DNA from 4 places in the Peribacillus sp. TE19612 genome. Region 1 is predicted to be linked to each of the others. Evidence: riboswitches for the same ligand, from Rfam matches in the RefSeq annotation. Region 1 holds a riboswitch; each other region holds the start of a gene.

Evidence for each region. A riboswitch is a leader RNA that binds a small molecule or an ion and turns the genes downstream of it on or off. The one in region 1 is predicted to bind cobalamin.
Region 2: linked by a shared signal. The riboswitch ahead of metE (5-methyltetrahydropteroyltriglutamate--homocysteine S-methyltransferase) and the one ahead of ACZ9AO_RS01610 ((2Fe-2S) ferredoxin domain-containing protein) in region 1 are both predicted to bind cobalamin.
Region 3: linked by a shared signal. The riboswitch ahead of ACZ9AO_RS07215 (ribonucleoside-diphosphate reductase subunit alpha) and the one ahead of ACZ9AO_RS01610 ((2Fe-2S) ferredoxin domain-containing protein) in region 1 are both predicted to bind cobalamin.
Region 4: linked by a shared signal. The riboswitch ahead of ACZ9AO_RS18135 (ABC transporter substrate-binding protein) and the one ahead of ACZ9AO_RS01610 ((2Fe-2S) ferredoxin domain-containing protein) in region 1 are both predicted to bind cobalamin.

What each region holds. Positions count from the first base shown of each region.
Region 1 is NZ_JBWCCL010000001.1:339,179-344,411, forward strand. It holds gene ACZ9AO_RS01590 (energy-coupling factor ABC transporter ATP-binding protein) at 1-398, opposite strand, end outside; gene cbiQ (cobalt ECF transporter T component CbiQ) at 417-1,193, opposite strand; gene ACZ9AO_RS01600 (energy-coupling factor ABC transporter substrate-binding protein) at 1,180-1,491, opposite strand; gene ACZ9AO_RS01605 (energy-coupling factor ABC transporter permease) at 1,493-2,236, opposite strand; cobalamin riboswitch at 2,412-2,607, opposite strand; cobalamin riboswitch at 2,809-2,998, shown strand; gene ACZ9AO_RS01610 ((2Fe-2S) ferredoxin domain-containing protein) at 3,150-3,518, shown strand; gene cobJ (precorrin-3B C(17)-methyltransferase) at 3,533-5,170, shown strand; gene ACZ9AO_RS01620 (sirohydrochlorin chelatase) at 5,189-5,233, shown strand, end outside.
Region 2 is NZ_JBWCCL010000005.1:6,004-11,236, forward strand. It holds gene ACZ9AO_RS10240 (aminopeptidase) at 1-137, opposite strand, end outside; gene bcp (thioredoxin-dependent thiol peroxidase) at 149-619, opposite strand; gene ACZ9AO_RS10250 (potassium channel family protein) at 682-1,101, opposite strand; cobalamin riboswitch at 1,337-1,528, shown strand; gene metE (5-methyltetrahydropteroyltriglutamate--homocysteine S-methyltransferase) at 1,675-3,984, shown strand; gene ACZ9AO_RS10260 (acyl-CoA thioesterase) at 3,977-4,453, shown strand; gene ACZ9AO_RS10265 (ABC transporter permease) at 4,495-5,233, opposite strand, start outside.
Region 3 is NZ_JBWCCL010000003.1:262,650-267,882, reverse strand. It holds gene ACZ9AO_RS07230 (SulP family inorganic anion transporter) at 1-1,061, shown strand, start outside; gene ACZ9AO_RS07225 (hypothetical protein) at 1,147-1,293, shown strand; gene ACZ9AO_RS07220 (manganese-dependent inorganic pyrophosphatase) at 1,394-2,323, opposite strand; cobalamin riboswitch at 2,616-2,796, shown strand; gene ACZ9AO_RS07215 (ribonucleoside-diphosphate reductase subunit alpha) at 2,935-5,232, shown strand.
Region 4 is NZ_JBWCCL010000010.1:86,844-92,076, forward strand. It holds gene cbiB (adenosylcobinamide-phosphate synthase CbiB) at 1-24, opposite strand, end outside; gene ACZ9AO_RS18125 (heme ABC transporter ATP-binding protein) at 21-1,493, opposite strand; gene ACZ9AO_RS18130 (FecCD family ABC transporter permease) at 1,500-2,555, opposite strand; gene ACZ9AO_RS18135 (ABC transporter substrate-binding protein) at 2,518-3,483, opposite strand; cobalamin riboswitch at 3,662-3,836, opposite strand; partial or broken gene ACZ9AO_RS18140 (polysaccharide deacetylase family protein) at 3,923-4,800, opposite strand; tRNA gene ACZ9AO_RS18145 (tRNA-Arg) at 5,000-5,073, shown strand.

The DNA of each region.
Region 1 (5,233 bases):
TCGGTTACTTCCGTTTCAGCCATTGCCCAATTTACTTTCTCCTGGACTGCAATTCTATCCCATCCTAAATTCATTGGTCCAAACGATATATCCTGTTGTACATTAGCGGAAAAGAGCTGAGAGTCGGGATCTTGAAAAACGATACCGACTTGCTTTCGTAATGATAATAATGCTTTCCGGTCATATTTCATTTTCTTGCCCTTAAATCTGATCCTTCCTGCAGTAGGTTGTAATAGACCATTTAAATGGAGGAATAAAGTCGATTTGCCAGCACCATTATTGCCTAATAATGCAATTTTTTTACCTTGTTGGATCGTTAGCGAAAGTCCTTTTAAAGCGAAGGTCCCATCTGCGAATTGATGGGTGAGGCCTTCTATATGAAAAATATGCTCGTCCATTGTTGGGTTGCCTCCAATTTACAAATATCCATTAATAAGGATTAAGCTTCCTAGTATGACAATCGCGATCAGCCAATTGCGTGAGGAATAGGTGTAAGTATCCTCGATATAGGAAAGGTTCTCCTGATAGCCTCTTGCGTTCATGGCCATCGTCAACTGTCCAGAGCGCTGCAATACTCCTAAAAATAATGATGAAATTAGTAATCCGAGAGATCGAATGCCTTTCCTAAACGAACCATACCCCAGCCGTGAAGCTTGTGATTGGTGAATGGCCAAAGCCGTATCTAAAAAAATAAAGATGAATCGATAGGTCAATTCTATTAAATCGACCAATAACGAAGGCACTTTAAATTTTCGCAGCACGGATAGGATGACGGTAATGGGTGTAGTTAAGGTAAGGAAATATAAACAGCTGATGCTGCAGAATACGACAGTGATCAAATTGGCCACCGTACCAAAGCTGTCATCGCTGATGAATATTTGCCAATTCCCGATCTTCCAGGACCACCATATATTCGAAATCGAAGTGAATTTACCAGTGAAAGAAAAAAGGATGGTAATGGTTCCTGATAGTATAAAAAATCCTGGTAATAGAAGTAATTTAAGATAATAAGAAAGAGGGATTTTTGCCGCAAAAATGATTAAAGCGCTCATCACCGTAAAAGTGATGAGCGAAACGGCCATATCCCTTACCGTTAACGAAAACAGCAAAAGAGAGAGTGCAAAAACCATCTTTTCCAACGGATGTACATCCTTTAGCCCATTGAAATAGGCATATTTATCAATGAGTAACATGCTTCGATTTTTCGGGAATTTCTTGTTTGGTTTGCTTATTCCTTTGTCTCGTTACACCTATGAAATACCCAATGAAACCAGCTCCGATTGCAGCTTGCAGCGCAAATAATAAGCTTTCGGTTTCTGCACCTGGCGGCTCCCAAATACTGTTGAACCATGGCTTGTATTCCGGCTGGATCTTAGTGATGGCTTCCTCAGCTTCGCCGTCGGCACCGCCAAATTCCGTTCCTTGTTGGGTGATTAACGGTATGGTTGCAAGAATGACAACCAGGAAAAGCAGCAGTAAACTTTTTTTCATTTTAACGGGCCTCCTTAGATAAAACTCGCAGCAATTTCAATTCGCCTAGATTGTATTTTTTCAAGAAATTCATTACGACGACTGTCAATAACCCCTCACTGATGGCCAAGGGAATTTGGGTCAGGGCAAAAATCCCTGCAAATTTACTGAAAGAGGCCATGAATCCTCCTACCTCGGAAGGGAAAGCAAGAGCAAGTTGAACAGAAGTTACCACATAGGTGCCCAAATCCCCAAAAGCAGCTGCCAAGAATACGGCAAGTGAAAAAGACCACCCCAATTTAGTTGCGCCCTTGAAGACAAAGTAAGCAATGAACGGTCCGCAAACGGCCATGGAGAATGCATTGGCCCCTAATGTCGTCAAACCTCCGTGTGCCAGTAAAACAGCTTGAAATAACAGAACGATGGAGCCGACTACACTCATGGCCAATGGTCCGAATAGTATGGAACCTAAACCAACTCCGGTAGGGTGCGAAGAACTTCCCGTAACGGAAGGAATCTTTAGGGCCGATAATATAAATACAAATGCGCCCGATAGGCCTAGTATCATTTTTGTTTCTGGGTTTTCCCTTACTTTGGACCTAATGGACCGGTACCCCAGGATTAAAAATGGAAGCGACACGGCCCACCAGAATATAGCCCATTCTATGGGTAAAAAGCCCTCCATGATATGCATGGCCAATGCCCGTTTCGGGACAAAAAGCAGTAAAATGACAAAATAAATAATTTTCCAATTGGTTCTTTTCATTCTTTCTCCTTTCAACACTTTTAATTGTTCTGATCAATCTTGAGAAGAAAAGCGGCGCCCAAACTAAAAAGCACTTCTCTCAAAGGAAAGAAGTGCGTAATGAACAGGAATTTTGCAACATGAACCAACCTTGGGCCATTCTGCCTGATCCGCACGCCCATCCTCGTAGGCTGAAACAGTTTCACGCTTCATGGCAGGTCTCCTGGCTTTGGTTCATCATCCCATTACATCCTTCCCATCTCATTTGACAGTGGATTAAAGTTAAAGTAATGGAACTTCCCTTTACAGTGGCGGGACCGCTCCGGATTTTCACCGGCTTCCCTTTTAAGCTGAATTCCGAGAAATTCAACACCATGAAACTTATGTAATTATTTAGAAAATTCTCGTATAGTGTACCATAAAGAAATAATTCCAGCTACACTATCTTTTTTTTTGGGTCGAAGTTTGTTGCGAGGAAAGGATTGTAACTGGTTTTACACGTTTAAACTTTTCTAAACAGTCGGAATAAACTATTGAATTTTGACAAAGTTGTTATATGATAGATTAAGTTAGTTGGAAATGTATAATAAAACCAAATATTTCATTTTAAAAGTGCCCTTGTATGAATAATCAAGGGATAATAGGGAAATCGGTGAAAATCCGATGCAGCCCCCGCTACTGTAAACGCTGATGAAATTGTCGATAGCCACTGGCATGATGCCGGGAAGGGACAAAGTAAAATGAAGCGTAAGCCAGGAAACCTGCTTTTAAAATTGCATGATACTTTTCGGAGGGAAAGGTAGAAGGACTATGACGATTTTGGGAGGATTTGGCAAGCTTGCCTTTGGCTCCTCATTCATATAGTTTTTTTAAACCTTGACTCTTATGTTAAGGTTTTTTATTTTGCCTTTTCCCTGAACTCAGGAGGAAGAAGATGACTACTTGGAACTTGACGGGTACAAATACGCATCTGTTGATTTGTAATGGGAGCAGCTGCATGAAAAAGGGCGGGGAAGAAGTAACCCAAGCGATTCGCGATGAAATTGCTTCAAAAGGACTGGATCTGAAAATCCATACAACGAGGACACGCTGTAACGGGAGATGTAAGGATGCCTGCGTAGTTATTGCCTATCCCCAAGGAAACTGGTATCGAGTGGAAACGCCTGATTTCGGTCGGCAGATCGTCAGTAATATCGATGATGGTGAGTTTGTTCCACAGATGATCTATCAATACAAAGACGGGGAAATGACCCCTAATCCAGATTTTCCTGCTCATACGGGTATTTCAAAGAACAAAGCGTAAAAGGAGATGTCTTAATGAGTACAAACGGTAAATTATTCGTCGTGGGCTTTGGGCCCGGGAATTTTGAACACATTACCAAACGTGCCGTCGAAGCCCTTCAAGAAAGTGACTACATCATTGGTTATAAAACTTATGTTGAACTCATTCAGGGACTGCTAACAGATCAAACGATCATTAGTACGGGGATGACCGAAGAGGTATCACGTGCACAGGAAGCGGTGAAACAAGCGGAGCTGGGAAAGAAAGTGGCGGTGATTTCCAGTGGGGATGCCGGAGTTTACGGGATGGCAGGGTTGGTCTATGAAGTATTGATTGAAAAAGGCTGGAAAGAAGAAACTGGAGTGGGCATTGAAGTCATTCCTGGCATCTCAGCAATCAACTCATGTGCGTCTTTACTTGGGGCGCCTGTCATGCACGATTCGTGTACGATCAGCCTCAGTGATCATTTAACTCCTTGGGAACTGATCGCTAAAAGGGTTGAAGCAGCTGCAATGGCAGACTTTGTCATTGCACTGTATAATCCGCGCAGCGGCAGGCGGACCCGGCAAATTGTTGAAACACAGAAAATTCTCCTTCGCTACCGCTCGCCGGATACACCTGTCGGGTTGGTGAAAAGTGCTTATCGCGATAGGCAGGATATTGTCATTACCAATTTGAAGGATATGTTGAATCACGATATTGGAATGTTGACCACCGTCATTATCGGTAATTCATCCACCTTTTTATATGACGACAAAATCATCACACCAAGAGGCTATCAAAGAAAATATACGTTGAATTCGGAAAAGCAAACTTTGAAGCCGCATCAGCGACTGCAAAAAGAAGCGGAACCGTGGGCATTAGATCAAGAAGCCTTACCCGAGTCCGCTGGAGGAGTTGGCTTACTTACAAAAGCACCTGAAAAGAAGCAAGCTTCCTTCGAAATGGCAATGGAGGCCCTGTCAAGAGTCAAGGGTCAAGCCGTTCAGCAATCCATTAAGCCGGTTGTTCAGCAAAAAATGGAGTCGGTGTTCGAACTTGCCGTTAGTCCAGGTGTGGCGAATAAACAATTCACTCCCAAACAAATGATGACACTTGCGGAAGTTGTCGGGGAAAAGGGAACGATGGAATACACGCCAAATCATAAAATCGTCTTAAAGATTCCGACAACGGATCCGGAAGTCATTACGGGGAAATTGCAATCAGCAAACTTTCTTTTGTCGCCGATTGGAGATGTACTGACATTAAAAGCCTGTGATTTCTGTGATGGTGAAAAAGCGGAATCCATTCCTTATGCGGACGAAATACACCGGGTGCTTGGCGGAATGAGCATGCCCAAGGAACTGAACATCGGCTTTAATGGGTGTGGGATGGCTTGTTATAGTGCTGTGATGGATGATATCGGGATTGTCTTCCGAAAAGGGAAGTTCGACTTATTTCTTGGAGCTAAACCGGTTGGAAGAACAGCCCATCCGGGTCAGCCGGTAGCGGAAGGCATTGAACCGGAACAGCTTGTAGAACTGATCACGGACATTGTCGGCGAGTATAAGCAAAATGCCCATCCAAATGAGCGGCTTTTTAAATACTTCAAACGTTCGAAAAAGATACAGAATTTTTCTTATCAGGACATCGCTCCCAAAATAAACATAGAGCCTGCGCCTTGTGAAGACTAATCAAGAGGGGGAAAGTAAATGAAAGCAGTTTTGTTCGTAGGACACGGAAGCCGGTTGGCTTCG
Region 2 (5,233 bases), on a different contig from region 1:
TATATTTCATCAATCAACTCTTTCAATAATGGTTTCGTGTTGATATGCCCCCGTATGAGGATTCTCTCTTTAGGCTGTAATTGTATCGAATGATGAATCAGCCTGGCTGCAAGCTTCGTTATCCTCTCATCCTTCATCTGCCTATCCCTTATTTTTCGAGTTCGCGAAGAGTTTCAAGCGCTTCTTCGACGTGGCCTTTAACCTTTACTTTACGCCATTCTTTGACTACATTTCCAACCTTATCAATCAGGAAAGTTGAACGTTCAATGCCCATATACTCCTTGCCGAAGTTCTTTTTCAATTGCCAAACATCAAATGATTCAGCTGCTTCATGATTTTCGTCAGCCAGCAGCAGAAAAGGCAATCCATGTTTTTCGATGAATTTTTCATGACGTGCCGCTGGATCTGGGCTGATACCAAGGATGACCGCGTTCAATTCCTCGAATTGCTCATTATGGTCCCGGAAATCACAGGCCTCCGTCGTGCAACCTGGCGTCATGTCTTTTGGGTAAAAATATAAAACAATGTTTTTCCCCTTAAAATCCGATAGGGAAACCATTTCACCATTGTTTGCAGGGAGTTTGAAATCAGGTGCTTTTTCTCCAATTTTAACAGTCATATTGAACCCTCCATTTCTTTCATTATGGTAAGAGTACCCAATAATCGAAAGAAACACAACTTTCATTTATCCTTCCTATCTTTCTGCTCCAGATCGATCACCGTACGAATCACGAACGCTGCCGGCAGTGTATACCCAATGAAGGCCTGAATGGTAGCTATCATCCTGCCCATGCCAATCGGGGCTATATCTCCATACCCTACAGAAAACATCGTCATCGCACTAAAATAAAAAGAAGTCTTCAATTGTTCATAGAAAGTCCCATCCAACCGATTGCCCATATCAAGAATCACCGAATGATTCTGAAGCTCGTATAATAAATATATCAGTGCAAATCCAACTAATATCGTCGCATATAAATTGCCAAGCCACAGCATATCCTCAAGAGAAAACTTCTTTCCTCCCGACTCAACAAGAAATAACGTACGAATGCTCATCACCATGCAAAAAATGATTCCTGCAATCAAGATGTAGAAAGTCATCCCCCACGCCCCATTTCAAAACGCCACTCCCTCTATACATACTCCCTGTCCAAACAATATATTCTTTTTTAGGAATCAGCCTTATCACCGACAAACTTTAAACGGAAACTTTCCCGAATCTTTTTTCCATGTTGACCCTTTTGGTCGGATATGTTAAGATTGTCTAAATTTTTATAATAATTTTTATTTTATAAATATTTGACCTGCAAACAATTAACAAGGCAGGTTTTGCAAAATTTCATATGTGGAAATAGGTTCCTAATTTTCATTAGGATTAAAAGGGAAGTCCGGTGTAATTCCGGCACGGTCCCGCCACTGTAATGGGAATGTTAGCGTCAATCAATATGCCACTGATCAACGGATCGGGAAGGCCAGCCGCTAATGATATTCCCTAAGTCAGGAGACCTGCCTATCTCGACAACACTGTTTTAACCTACGGGAGATAGGGAGGTGTTAGGGACCTTATAATTGTAAGGGGCATTTTGCATGCCTCTTTATTTTAAGCATTTCTAACTTTCTTTTTTGACGGTTAGGAATGCTTTTTTTATTGTTCGAACAAATGAATGTAGGAGGATGGGAATTTTGAAAAGCAGCAGTTTGGGTTACCCTCGAATCGGGGAAGATCGTGAATGGAAACGTACATTGGAAGCTTACTGGTCCGGTAAAATCGATGAAGCGGAATTTACGTCACAACTAAAAGCCATCCGTTTAGGCAACTTACAAAAACAGAAGCAACAAGGCATTGATATCATCCCTGTCAACGACTTCACTTTTTATGATCAAATGCTCGATATGTCCGTCATGTTCGGTCTTGTTCCTGAACGTTATTCAGCATATGAAGGCGGAAGCGTCCCCCTTTCCGTTTATTATTCAATGGCCCGCGGAAACAATGATGAAGTCGCTTCCGAAATGACGAAATGGTTCAATACGAACTATCACTATATTGTCCCTGAATTAAAACTGGCACAGCTTACTTTAACAGAAAATAAACCACTTACAGCATATCGGGAAGCCAAGGAAAAGCTAGGAATCGAAACAAAGCCCGTTTTGATCGGACCTTATACTTTCCTCTCCCTTTCAAAAGGCTTCAATAAACAAGAAATCCCTGGCATCATCCTGAGCCTGCTTCCCCTATACACGCAAATCCTGCGGGAGTTGGAGCAAGAAGGCGTGAAGTGGGTTCAAATGGACGAACCTTCCCTTGTTTCATCCATTTCCAAGGATGATATGCAAACCGTTACTTACCTCTATGAAAAACTGAATGAAGCAGCACCAAACCTGAACATCATGCTACAAACATACTTTGATGCGGTGGAACATTACCAAGAAGTCATCGAATTACAAGTCCAAGGGATCGGTCTTGATTTTGTACATGATAAAGGGAGGAATTTAAGTAACCTTGAGGCATTCGGTTTCCCGAAGGACAAAGTGCTTGCAGCGGGTGTGATTGACGGAAAAAACATTTGGCTATCTGATTTATCCCAAAAAATCGAATTGATCGAGACACTTAAGAAACAGGTAGCCGAGGACCAAATCTGGCTACAGCCCTCTTGTTCCCTGCTTCATGTCCCGGTGACCGTTCGTAATGAAACCGCCCTTTCAAAAGAAGTGAAAGAGGCCCTTGCTTTCGCTGATGAGAAACTTGAGGAAATCACACTTTTGGTCAAAGGGAATAATCAAGGCATTGAAGCAATCGCCGAAAAAGTCGATGCCAATATATTTACGATTCAAACGTTAGCCAATTCAAATGTCCGTAATCACGGGTCTGTACAATCCAATGTCGAAAAGGTTAAAACCAGGACCGCCGGCCGTCAGCTTCCATTTAAAGACCGTTACCAAAAACAACAGGAATTTTTCAAATTGCCTTTTCTCCCTTCGACTACAATCGGCAGCTTTCCGCAGACATTTGAAGTTAAACAAGCACGCGGGAAATTCAATAGAGGAGAATGGACAGCCCAGCAATATGAAACATTCGTTAACGAAGAAATCGGCAGGTGGATCGAAATCCAAGAAGAAATCGGTTTGGATGTTCTCGTTCACGGGGAATTCGAACGGACGGATATGGTTGAATACTTCGGCCATAAATTAGGCGGATTCGTCTTTTTAGAAAAGGGTTGGGTACAATCCTATGGGTCCCGCTGTGTGAAACCGCCAGTCATCTACGGCGACATCCATTTCATCGAACCGATGACAGTCAAGGAAAGTGTATACGCACAATCACTGACGAAGAAGACGGTGAAGGGAATGCTGACAGGTCCTGTTACGATTTTGAACTGGTCATTTGTCCGTGATGATATTTCCAGGGAGAATGTTTGCTATCAGCTGGCGCTCGCTTTGGAAAAAGAAGTCATTGCCTTGGAATCTGCTGGAATTAAAATGATTCAGGTTGATGAGCCTGCACTTAGAGAAGGTCTGCCATTGAAAAAAAGCGATCGCGACGAGTATTTGAACTGGGCAGTGAATTCATTCTTGATATCCACATCAAGCGTGGAGGATACAACCCAAATTCACACGCATATGTGCTATTGCGACTTCAACAGTTTCATGGACGTCATCTCCTCCCTCGATGCCGATGTAATTTCCATCGAAACATCCCGCAGTCATGGGGAGCTCGCTTCCGCATTCGAGGAAAAAACATATGAAAAAGGCATTGGCCTGGGGGTGTATGATATTCACAGCCCTCGTGTGCCGGCAGTGGAAGAAATGGTCGATATGATTGAACGGGGCATAAAGGTATTGGATAAAGACCAGTTTTGGATTAATCCCGACTGCGGCCTGAAAACAAGGGGTATCCCGGAAACCGTCGCTTCCCTGAAAAACATGGTCGAAGCAGCAAAAATCGTCCGTGAAAACCTTTTAGTAAACCAACAGGCAAATGATTGAGAAAAACGTTGCCCATCCAACACAGCAGTCACGGACTTTTTTAACCGACCTTGTTTTTCCACCGGATACAAATCATCATAATACCATCTTTGGCGGAAAAGTAATGGCCTATGTTGATAAAATAGCTTGCATTTCCGCTATGCGCCATTGTCGAAAACCCGTTGTGACTGCTTCAAGCGACTCTTTTGATTTTTTGGCCCCCATCAAAACAGGGGACGCGATCAACCTTGAAGCTTATGTCACCTGTGCTCATCGCACATCAATGGAGGTATTCGTGAAAGTGGAACGTGAGAACCTATTAACAGGTGAAAAACAGCTAACGGCACGCGCTTTTTTAACGATGCTTGCCATTGATGAAGACGGTAAGCCGACAAACGTACCTCAGGTCATTCCGGAAACGGAAGAGGAAAAACAGCAATATGTTCAAGCCCAAGCAAGATATATCGAAAGAAAGAAAAAACGGAACTAAACAAAAACCCCTTCAACATGAATGCTGTTGAAGGGGTTCTTTCAGTTCCCTGCCCCGCGGTACCTCTTCACTCCCTGATTCCATATGAAAACGGATATCACGAAAAAGGCAACCCCAATTACAGGTGTGGCAAATGCATATGCATACCACTCTTCTTTTCTTAGGAAATAAGATGCCGGATAGACACCGACAAACGCAAATGGCAGCACCCATGTAAGGACAAAACGGATGACCTTATTATAAATATCAACAGGATAGCGCCCGTAGTTCCCGATATTGTACATCATTGGCATGATGGATGTTTTCGCATCCGACCAGAACCCAATGCTTGCTATCGCAACGAATATGGCTGCATAGGCAAGGGCACCGCCTATTGCAAAAATGATGAAAAGAATCGGGTCATACCACGCAAGCTGCAGATCCAATGAAATCCCCGAATAGAATATGATGATCAAACCGGTCACAACACCAAATAACGCTTCAAGTTCGATTCTTTCTAAAATGACTTGAAACAGGCTATGGATCGGTCTTGTTAATATCCGGTCCATTTCACCTTTGACGATATAGCGGTCATTAAAGTCCCAGATGTTGAAAAAGGCTGAAAAAAGGGCGAATGGGATAAGGAAAAACCCATAAATGAATATGATTTCTTCACGGCTCCAGCCGCTTAAAAATTGGGTATGTCCAAAAACGACTAAGATAAATACCAGATTCACGACCTGATTGAGCAGGTCAGATAGGATTTCCATGAAGAAATCCGCTCTGTATTGCAATCTTGTT
Region 3 (5,233 bases), on a different contig from region 1:
TCACGGCACAACTCACCCATTTCGTGGGCGAAACATGGATCATGTATGTCATAACAGCCGTTTCATTAGCTATCATTTATCTTTTTCCTCTGATCACGAAAGTCATACCTTCACCACTTGTCGCCATCATATTCATGACGATCGTTGCAGTTACCACGGGGGCTACGGTGCGGACGGTTGGGGATATGGGGCAATTGACCGAAGCGCTTCCGATGTTCATGCTTCCAGACATCCCTTTGACCTTCGAAACTTTGGCGATCATTTTCCCTTATTCCATTGCCCTTGCGTTTGTTGGACTGCTTGAATCGTTATTGACGGCTCAAATTGTCGATGAGATGACTGACACGGACAGTAATAAAAATAAGGAAGCCAAAGGCCAGGGGATTTCGAATATCATCGCCGGATGTTTTGGCGGCATGGCAGGATGTGCGATGATCGGCCAATCCGGTATCAACATTAAATCGGGTGGAAGGGGCCGGCTCTCGACATTTGTAGCGGGCGCATTCCTTATGGTATTAATCGTGGTATTGAATGATGTCCTTATCAAAATACCGATGGCTGCACTTGTCGCAGTCATGATCATGGTTTCAATCGGGACATTTGACTGGTCTTCCCTAAAGAGCCTCACTAAAGCTCCTAAGTCGGATGCAGCCGTGATGATCGTGACGGTCCTCATTGTCCTTTATACACATGACTTATCAAAAGGGGTATTTGCCGGAGTGCTTTTGAGCATGATTTTCTTCTCGGCTAAAATTTCTAAAGTGGCAGTAGAGAAAACGGCAGACATCCAGGCTAAGAAAATCACTTATCGTATCAGCGGACAAATATTTTTCGCTTCTGTCCAGGACTTTGTTTCAAAGTTCGACTTCAAGGAAAAAGCCGATGCAATCGTCATCGACTTCTCCCATTCCAAGATCTGGGATGCTTCCGCAGTCGGTGCTGTCGATACGGTTATTCTTAAATATCAGCTCTTGGGAATACCTGTCCAAGTCCAAGGACTCGATGAAGAAAGTTCGACATTGCTTGAAAAACTCGCCACCTCAGAAAGTAAAATATCTTAAAGAAGTAAAATTCTGCTGAATAGAAACTTTTCAAACCGACAAAATAGATAACATGAATCATTTCCTTTTGAAAGGAGCGAAAAGCATGACACCAGAACAGGATTATACGGCAGCAAATCTGTCACCGGATTTATTGAATGAACTGAAAAGCTTTGAAAGCAAACTTGGCGAGGAAGCCAATAAAGAATTGATTGTCATCGCCTATGAAAAAGAAAAGGAATCTTTAAATTAAGAAAAAAGACTCAAACACCCTTAATGGGATGGTTGAGTCTTTTTCTTGAATGTACAGAAAAAGGGTGCCCATGTTTTTAATGAGCAACCCTTTTCCTGTATTATTTGCTGAATACGTCGGTTAAGACCGGCACGATTTGTTTTTTACGCGATACAACGCCTTCCAACACGGCGATGTTATTGTTTAATGAAACGTCATATGCCTTTTCAACTGCATATGCCGCTTTACCAAGGGCCAAGGCAACGGAATCATTAGTCAGGATATCCGTTACGACGAATAGGAACAAGTCCAATTCCTTCACTGCGATGACCGCTTCAATCGCCGCTTCCAATTCAGCTTGCTTAGCAAGGACTTCGTTCGGATCAACAGCATTGACCTGTGCTATTTCCACTTTAGCCATTCCCATGGAGAATTCCTTTGCATCAAGAGTGATGAGCTGGGCAATCGTTTTGTCGCTTAAGTCAGCTCCCGCTTTCAACATTTCCAAGCCATATTTTTCAGCGTCGACTCCCGCAATGGCAGCCAGTTCCATTGCTGCGGCAACGTCTTGCTCCGTGCAAGTCGGGGATTTGAACAATAAAGAATCGGAAATGATGGCAGATAGCATAAGACCTGCGATTGCTTTAGGGACTTCAATGCCGTTTTCTTTATAAATTTTATTTAAGATGGTTGCCGTACAGCCAACTGGTTCCGCACGGTAATATAATGGATCGCTTGTTTCAAAGTTAGCGATACGGTGATGGTCGATAACTTCCAACACACGGACTTGGTCAATATCTTCAGCACTTTGCTGGCGTTCGTTATGATCGACCAGGATTACGCCATCAGCTTCCCCTGCAACTTTTTCCACAAGACGGGGAGCATCGAATTTGAATTGGTCCAATGCATATTGAGTTTCACCATTCACTTCACCCAGACGAACTGGTTCAGCGTTGATACCTAACTGCTTTTTCAGATCTGCATAAGCGATTGCTGAACAGATTGTGTCTGTATCCGGGTTTTTATGTCCAAAAACTAATACTTTTTCCAAGATTTTATCCCCTTTTTCATAAATATTTTTCCGCGAATCCCCTCACCGCAATAAGGGAGAGCCACCTTAACTAGACACTTTATTTTAACACAAAATCCCGTAAAATCAGCGCTTGATTTATCCATTCCCCCATAAAATCTTTCATTCCCCTATCCTCTTCCATCACTTTGTCAATAGATAAGGGTTGGTTTTTTTCAAATATATTAGTTGAATTATCATCGTATATGGCTTACGATAATATAAGCATAAATACTAGATATTGATTACATAAACAATTCCAATAACTATATATAGAATTTTTATAATCCAAGGTGCCAGTGATGGCTGAAAAGGGAATCCGGTGTAAACCCGGAACTGTCCCCGCAACTGTAAATGTGACGAAATGAGAAAACCACTGTATAGCTCTCTATACGGGAAGGACTCAAAGTAGGATGATCATGAGTCAGGAGACCTGCCTTGAATTTTTCACGTTTCTTATTCTTCGGGGATTGAGATGATGAAACGATAGTATAACGGCTATTTTTTCATGGCTCTTTTATTCTATCGTTTGATCCGCTCAATTCTTTGGGCGGTTTTTTTATTTTAGCGGAAGTTAACAAGGAGGATTATTAATGACTCAAACATATAACTCTACCATAAGTGAAAATGACACAGAAGCGAAATCCATCCAGCTTGAGACGTTATCGAAGGAATTCGAAGGCCGTCTCGATATGGAAAAGTTCAAAAGGCGTTTTACAAAATGGCTTGATCGCAAAAGTGACTCAACCGAAGAACAGGCATCAAAAAAACTGATTCAGCTCGCTCTTGAAGGCGTGGATATCGATGCTCCGGATTGGACTTTCGTTGCTGCAGCAGAACTGTTGAATACAATGTATAGGGATGCACAAGCCAATCGAGGATATGAAGGCAAGAGTTATGGCCCATTCTATGAGCTGATCACAGAACTCTCCCAGCTATCGGAAGGTCAGCGTTATCCCATTTATAAACCAGAACTGCTATCTTCATATACAAAAGCGGAAATTGAGGAATTGGGATCGGTGATCGACCCGGAAAAAGATAAATTATTCTCTTACATAGGCATCTACTTATTGAATGACCGCTATCTGGCCCGCCCAAAAAAGGACAAGGTCTTCGAACTGCCACAAGAACGTTTCATGATCATCGCGATGGAAATCATGCGAATGGAAAAAACGGAGCACCGCCTGCAACTGATAAAAGAAGCATACTGGGCCATGTCCAACCTTTATATGACCGTTGCGACTCCTACACTCTCCAATGCAGGTAAAACACATGGACAGTTAAGCTCCTGCTTTATCGACGCAATTGAAGATTCCATTGACGGAATTTACCTATCAAACTACGATGCGGCAAAAGTATCTAAATTCGGCGGTGGTGTCGGTCTTTACGTCGGTAAGGTTCGCTCGCTTGGTTCCGATATCCGCGGTTTCTCTGGAAACAGTTCCGGCACTACGCCCTGGATTCGACTATTCAACCAGACAGCTGTAAGTGTCGATCAATTGGGTCAACGTAAAGGTGCCATCGCGATTTACTTGGATGCCTGGCATAAAGATATCATGAGCTTCCTCGATTTGAAGACTCAAAACGGGGATGACAGATTAAAAGCACATGATATTTTTACAGGTGTATGCATACCGGATTTATTCATGGAGGCTGTACGCGACAGAAAAGAATGGTATCTTTTCGATCCGCATACCGTTAAGCAAACCCTTGGATTTTCACTTGAAGATCTTTATGACGAAAAGAAAGGCGAAGGAAGCTTCAGGAATCATTATGCACTTGCTGTCGAGGCCGCAGAAAATGGCACGCTTCCAAACTATAGCTTTGAAAAAATCAATGCGATGGACATCATGAAAAGCATCATGATTTCTCAATTAGAAGAAGGCGTACCGTATATGTTCTACCGCGATGAAGTGAATCGGAAGAATCCGAATAAACATAGAGGTATGATTTATTGTTCTAACCTTTGCACGGAGATTGCCCAAAACCTAAGCCCTTCGACGATTACGGATGAATATGAAACAGAAGATGGAGATGTTGTTGTAGTTCGTAAAAGCGGCGATTTCGTTGTCTGCAACCTTTCATCCATTAACTTGCCACGAGCGGTGGGCAGCGATGTTCTGGAAAGATTGATTCCCATTCAGATCCGTATGCTGGACAATGTCATTGATGTGAATAATCTTCCTGTCAAACAAGCATCCATCTCGAACAAACGGTACCGGGCAATTGGTTTAGGAACGTTTGGATGGCATCATTTACTTGCCACACAGAATATTTATTGGGAATCCGATGAGGCTGTTCACTATGCAGATGCTTTATACGAAAAGATCGCTTACTTAACTATCAAGGCATCCAATGAATTGGCCAAGGAAAAAGGATCTTACCCATATTTTGAAGGTTCTGATTGGCATACAGGGGACTATTTCGAACTGCGTGACTATACAGATCAAAAATGGCTGGATTTAAAAGCAGACGTGCAGGAGCACGGGACCCGTAATGGCTATTTAATGGCGATTGCCCCTAATTCATCGACAGCCAAAATCGGTAATTCCACGGATGGAATCGATCCTTTGTATGAAATTGAATTTTACGAAGAAAAGAAAAACTTCAAATTCAAGGTGACCGCACCAGGCTTGACGCCAAATACGTATGAATATTATAAAAAGACGCGATTCAATTTGGATCAACTGGAAAGCATCAGGCAAAATGCAGCCCGCCAACGCCATATTGACCAAGCAATCAGCTTTAATCTGTATGTACACAATACAATCAAAGCGAAGGTCCTGTTGGATATCCATTTAACAGCATGGGAAAGCGGGTTGAAATCAACGTATTATGTTCGTTCGACGTCTTCCGAATATGACAATGCCTGTGAAAGCTGTTCAAGTTAAC
Region 4 (5,233 bases), on a different contig from region 1:
CGCAAAAAGATGGTGATAAATCATAATTCCTCAATCCGTTTCCGATTATTCGTTAAGGCTTGCACTGTACAATCATATACACCGCGACTGATCAGCTTCCCTAACGGAGTGATGGTGCCTGCATATTGAAGCTTTGCCCCTCTTTGAGTTGCCGCTATCAACATGCTGTCTGTCGATGTTCCTGTTGCACAAGTATTTGTCACCTTATCCATGACATGCAAATCATGAAGCGCTTTTACTTTTGCCTCGGTCGCAGTCACTATACTGTGGATATATGCCTCTTCTGCCAAATGCCCATTTACGAATATCCATGTATTTATCGTTCCTGGAGCGGAACTCCAAGAATGCCTGTCAGCTAATGAAGCGTCGATGGCATTCCCTACACCGGCCGTCACAATGATAAAAACCGAGAAATCTTCAGCTCTTAATAGCTTGCTTGCGACCGTATCGAGAAAGACAGCTGTCATCATCCCTACCGTTTCCTGAGGCTCAAAACCATGAGTTGTTAAATAGTCGGCCATTTCAACATGATGATCCTCGCAATCATAGCCATGATGGACGTGCCTATTCACAAAATACTTATGCCAGCCCGTCCCCGAACCAGTCACTCCAGAAGACATCGTTCTAAGCGGGATCGGAGACTTCAATTGAATCATCTCAAATCCGACTGTCAAATAAGAATCATCAATTTCCAACGGGATAGTATCCTGGCCATGCTTTTCTGGAACGATGAACATTTGCGGTTTCGGAAGGGCGGGATGTGGGTGTTTTTCGATCGTCGTATGATATACATCCTGAATCCGTTCCTGTTGAAGCACTTCATTCGGCACATCAACAACCTGAATCTGCCCTTTCTCAAGCAGCATAAGCCGATCACAATATAATCCAGCCAAATTCAAATCATGAAAAATTGAAATAACGGTCAACTTCTGCTCTTTTGCCATTTTCCTCATTAGATCAAGAAGATCTTTTTGATAGGAAAGATCCAAATGGTTCGTAGGTTCGTCCAAAAAAAGGATTTCCGGCTCTTGGGCAAGGGCCTGTGCCAGCAGGACCCTCTGTCTTTCCCCTCCTGATAATCGATCAAAATGAAGATCCTGAAAATCAGCTACTCCCGTTTGTTCCATCACCCGCTGGACAATCGATTCATCTTCTGCGGACCAACTATGGAACCAACCTGATTGATGGGCATATCGCCCAAGTGAGACCGTCTCTTTTACTGTATAGGAGAAAGCTAATGAGGAATGTTGAGGGAGCACGGCAATGACCTGTGCAAGTTGTTTTGACGAATAATCCTTCAAATCCCTGCCGCTTATCCGTACGCTTCCGCCTTTATAATCGAGCACCCCGCTAAGCATACTTAAAAGCGTCGTTTTCCCGCTGCCATTAGGACCAAGAATCCCGAATAATTCCCCTTTATGTACATCAAAAGAGACAGAGTCCAAAACAGCTTTGTTGTGATATCCACCTGTTAACCCTTTTACTTCAAGCATCCGTTTTTACCCTTCTCTCCGTCTCTTTAATAAAATCAGCGCAAATGCAGGTGCCCCGATAAGTGAGGTGATCACCCCGATCGGCAGTTCCGATGGGGCAATGATCGTTCGTGCTACAAAATCGGCCAATATCAAGAATCCGCCTCCTATCAACAATGACAACGGAAGCAAATGTTTATGGTCAGGTCCCCAAATCTTTCGGACAAAATGAGGAATGACCAATCCTACAAAACCAATCGCCCCTGAAACGGCAACTGCTGCCCCTGTCAAAGTCGAACCGGCTATCAAGATCCACATTTTCCGCCGCTTGACATTCACACCTAAGTGTTTTGCCCGGTCTTCCCCGAAAGTCATCGCATTCAATTCACTTGTATTCATGATCAAGGTCAACGAACCAATGATAAAAAACGGCAAAATGATTACGATATAATTCCATCCGCGCATTGAGACGCTTCCCATCAGCCAGCCGATGATTTGTCTTAATTCATCACCCGTCAGCGCAATCATCAATGAAATGAAGGCACTTAAAAACGAGCTGAAAATGATTCCCGTTAAAATGATCGTTTCCACTTTCATCGATCGATCCATTTTTTTTGCAAAAGTCAGTACGCAGAGCATCGTGAGCACTGAACATAAGATACTCAATGCCGGAAGGGTATATAAACCGATGAATGGCAGTGATATATTCAAGAATATTGTCAAAACGGCTCCGACCGATGCTCCTGATGAAATACCTAATGTGTAAGGATCAGCGAGCGGGTTCCGGAGCAGTCCCTGAAAAGCCGCACCCGCAATCGCAAGTGATGCCCCAACCAAACCAGCGAGCAGCACCCGCGGCAAGCGGATGTTCATCACGATATTCGTTAGCATCACATCCGGATCGGCAGAAATCGGCAAGTGGAAAATCTCCTTGCCGATTATTTGTATAAGTACGGGAATCGGTACTGGCACCGAACCAAAGGAAATGCCTATCGTCATTGCGAATAACAAAATCAACAACGCAATCAAATACGCAAACGCCCATTTAGTTGTCGAATTGGTTCGGATAGACTGATTTGGCAAGTTCCTCTACTCCCTCTATTAAGCGTGGACCGGAACGGGTCACCAAGTCAGAATGGACATCAAAGACTTGGCCATTCTTAACAGCATTTACGTCTTGCCATCCTTTTCGGGCCGTCACTTCACTTACTGCATCTTTCGTATAATAACCATACGTTGTAATGATGACATCAGGATTTGCAGCAATCATCGACTCTTCATCAATTTTTGCCCAACCGTCCAATTCAGCAGCCGCATTATCCGCTGAAATAATATGAAGCATCTCATTCATGAAAGTATTTTTTCCAGGTGTGTATATTTCCGGTGAAGGCGAAACTTCCACTAAAACGGTCTTCCTATCCTCTTTCTTTACGGACTTGGCTTTTTCCTGGATATCCTTGAGCTTCGTTTTCATACCCGCAACGATTTCGTTTGCCTTATCATGTTCTCCCGTTGCCTGTCCAATCATTTCAATAGATTCATAGACTTGGTCGAAGCTTTGGGCATCATTGACTACGAGTACATCTATTCCAGCATCCTTAAGCTGCTGTAAACCCTCATTTGAATTATGGGCACTTGATGCATGTGCAAGAACAAGGTCAGGCTTCATGGAGACAATCAGCTCCGTGTTCATTTCCATTCCGCCAACTTTTTCAATTTCTTTTGTTTCCTCCGGGTAATTATCATTGTCGGAAACACCAACGACCTTTTTACCCAAACCAAGTGCAAAGACCACTTCCGTATTACTTGGTATCAACGAAACGATTTTCTTCGGTTCTTTTTCTATCGTTACTTTTTCCCCACTTGCATCTTTAATCGTAATCGGGAAAGCCTCGTGTTGTGCATGGTTCGTTTGCTGCTTTTCATTTCCTTCGTCAGCAGCGCCACCGCAGCCAACCATCATGCCTGCAGTCAGTAACATCAACAGTATCAGACCAAAAATCTTCTTCATTTTCATTCCCCACAATCTTTTTATTTAATTTCTTCATACCTAACAGAGAAAACCAATCCTGGAAGATGCCCCCAAAACAAAAAGCATCTCCCGTTAAACGGAAGATGCTTGCATGGCAACAATATCAATACGGACTCTTTCTTAGTGTCTGCCACACACCTTCCCATCCGCGTAGGTTACAGGTGTACGAATTCTGGCAGGTCTCCTGGCTCATGGTCATCGTCAACGGCACCTTCCCATATCTCATACAGTGGTACACTGCCGTCAGCTCCCATATACAGTGGCGGGACCGCATTGGCATTTCACCAACTTCCCTTTTAAGTCATTAAGACACCAAATCGTTCATATGTATATAATTTTCACTGCCTTCATTATACACCATGTAAGAATCGATTATTATATGATTTTTCTGAACAAGTGCGAAATGACCCTTCCGCCTTCAATGCTTTGAAGCATTTTCAATCAGCGACGCAAACCCATTGATCGATAACCCCGGTGAAATCCGAACTCGATGCAGAGCATGCATCCTTGGTCGCTTGAAGCTCCCCCAGGTTCGGTAGTGACTGCCATCTTGTATCCAGCTTCTTCTGACAGCCTGAGACTCTCTTCGTTATACCGGCCAACCGGATAGGAAAGCACTGTCGTGTCCTGGTCGATGATACGGTCGAACAGCACCTTCGACTGAACCATTTCCGCTTCTTGCTGCTCTGCCGTCATGCGGTTCAGCTCCAAATGGTTGATGGTATGGCTTTCAATCGAAACCCCATCCCTGCTCATCTCCAACATTTGATTTTCAGTCAGGTGATGACTTTTATCTATGGACTTCCCGATCATGAAGACAGTTGCTTTCATATCATTTTCTTTTAATATCGGGAATGCCTCCGTGTAGTTATCTGTATAGCCATCATCAAAAGTAAGCCAGACGCACTTCTCACTTGGCATCCGATTCTCGGATAAAACGAGGAATGCTTCTTCAGGGGATAATGTATAGTAACCATTCTCCCGAAGCCAAGCCATTTGTGATCGGAATTCCTCCCTTGGAACCCGAAGGCCATTACCTTGGGAAATGCTGTGATACATCAATATCGGAAGCTGGACCGGGGACTCGGCCTTTATCCAGTCTCCCGTTTCGATTTGCCCCTCCGAATCCTGCCCGCTCCCATTCTCAGCCGCTTCGGCCACTTCAATGTCATCTTCCGCAATCGGCGCTGCCGTCTTTGTGCCTATCCCCTCTAAAATCCCTTGTGTGCATCCAGGTAAAATCAAAATTCCCAGCAATGCCGCCATCCTTAAAACTCTATATTTTTTCACTATCATTCTCCTGATTTTTTTATAGTATAATAGTACCAGAAAACCCATGAACAATAAAGTATTCCATTTAATGAAAAAAGGGGAAAAACGAGAGCTTAGCGATGCGCTAAACATTTATGAGGATTTTTTTTCATAAGTATGTGCTATTAGCTTGAAAAGTTTGCCTATAAGAAATATAATAAATAAGTCGTCGACTTTAATATATGTCCCAGTAGCTCAGCAGGATAGAGCGACAGCCTCCTAAGCTGTAGGTCGTAGGTTCGATTCCTATCTGGGACGCTAAAGTTTATAAGCCCTGTTATAATGCGGTTTCTCCGTGTTGTAGCAGGGTTTTTTTCTGTTGGTATGACCGTAAAAGCCGTAAATTGTATGTAGGATAAAAGCACTTCTGAACGTAGGAAACAGTGATATTCCATTTCACTATTACTTCTCTATGTCT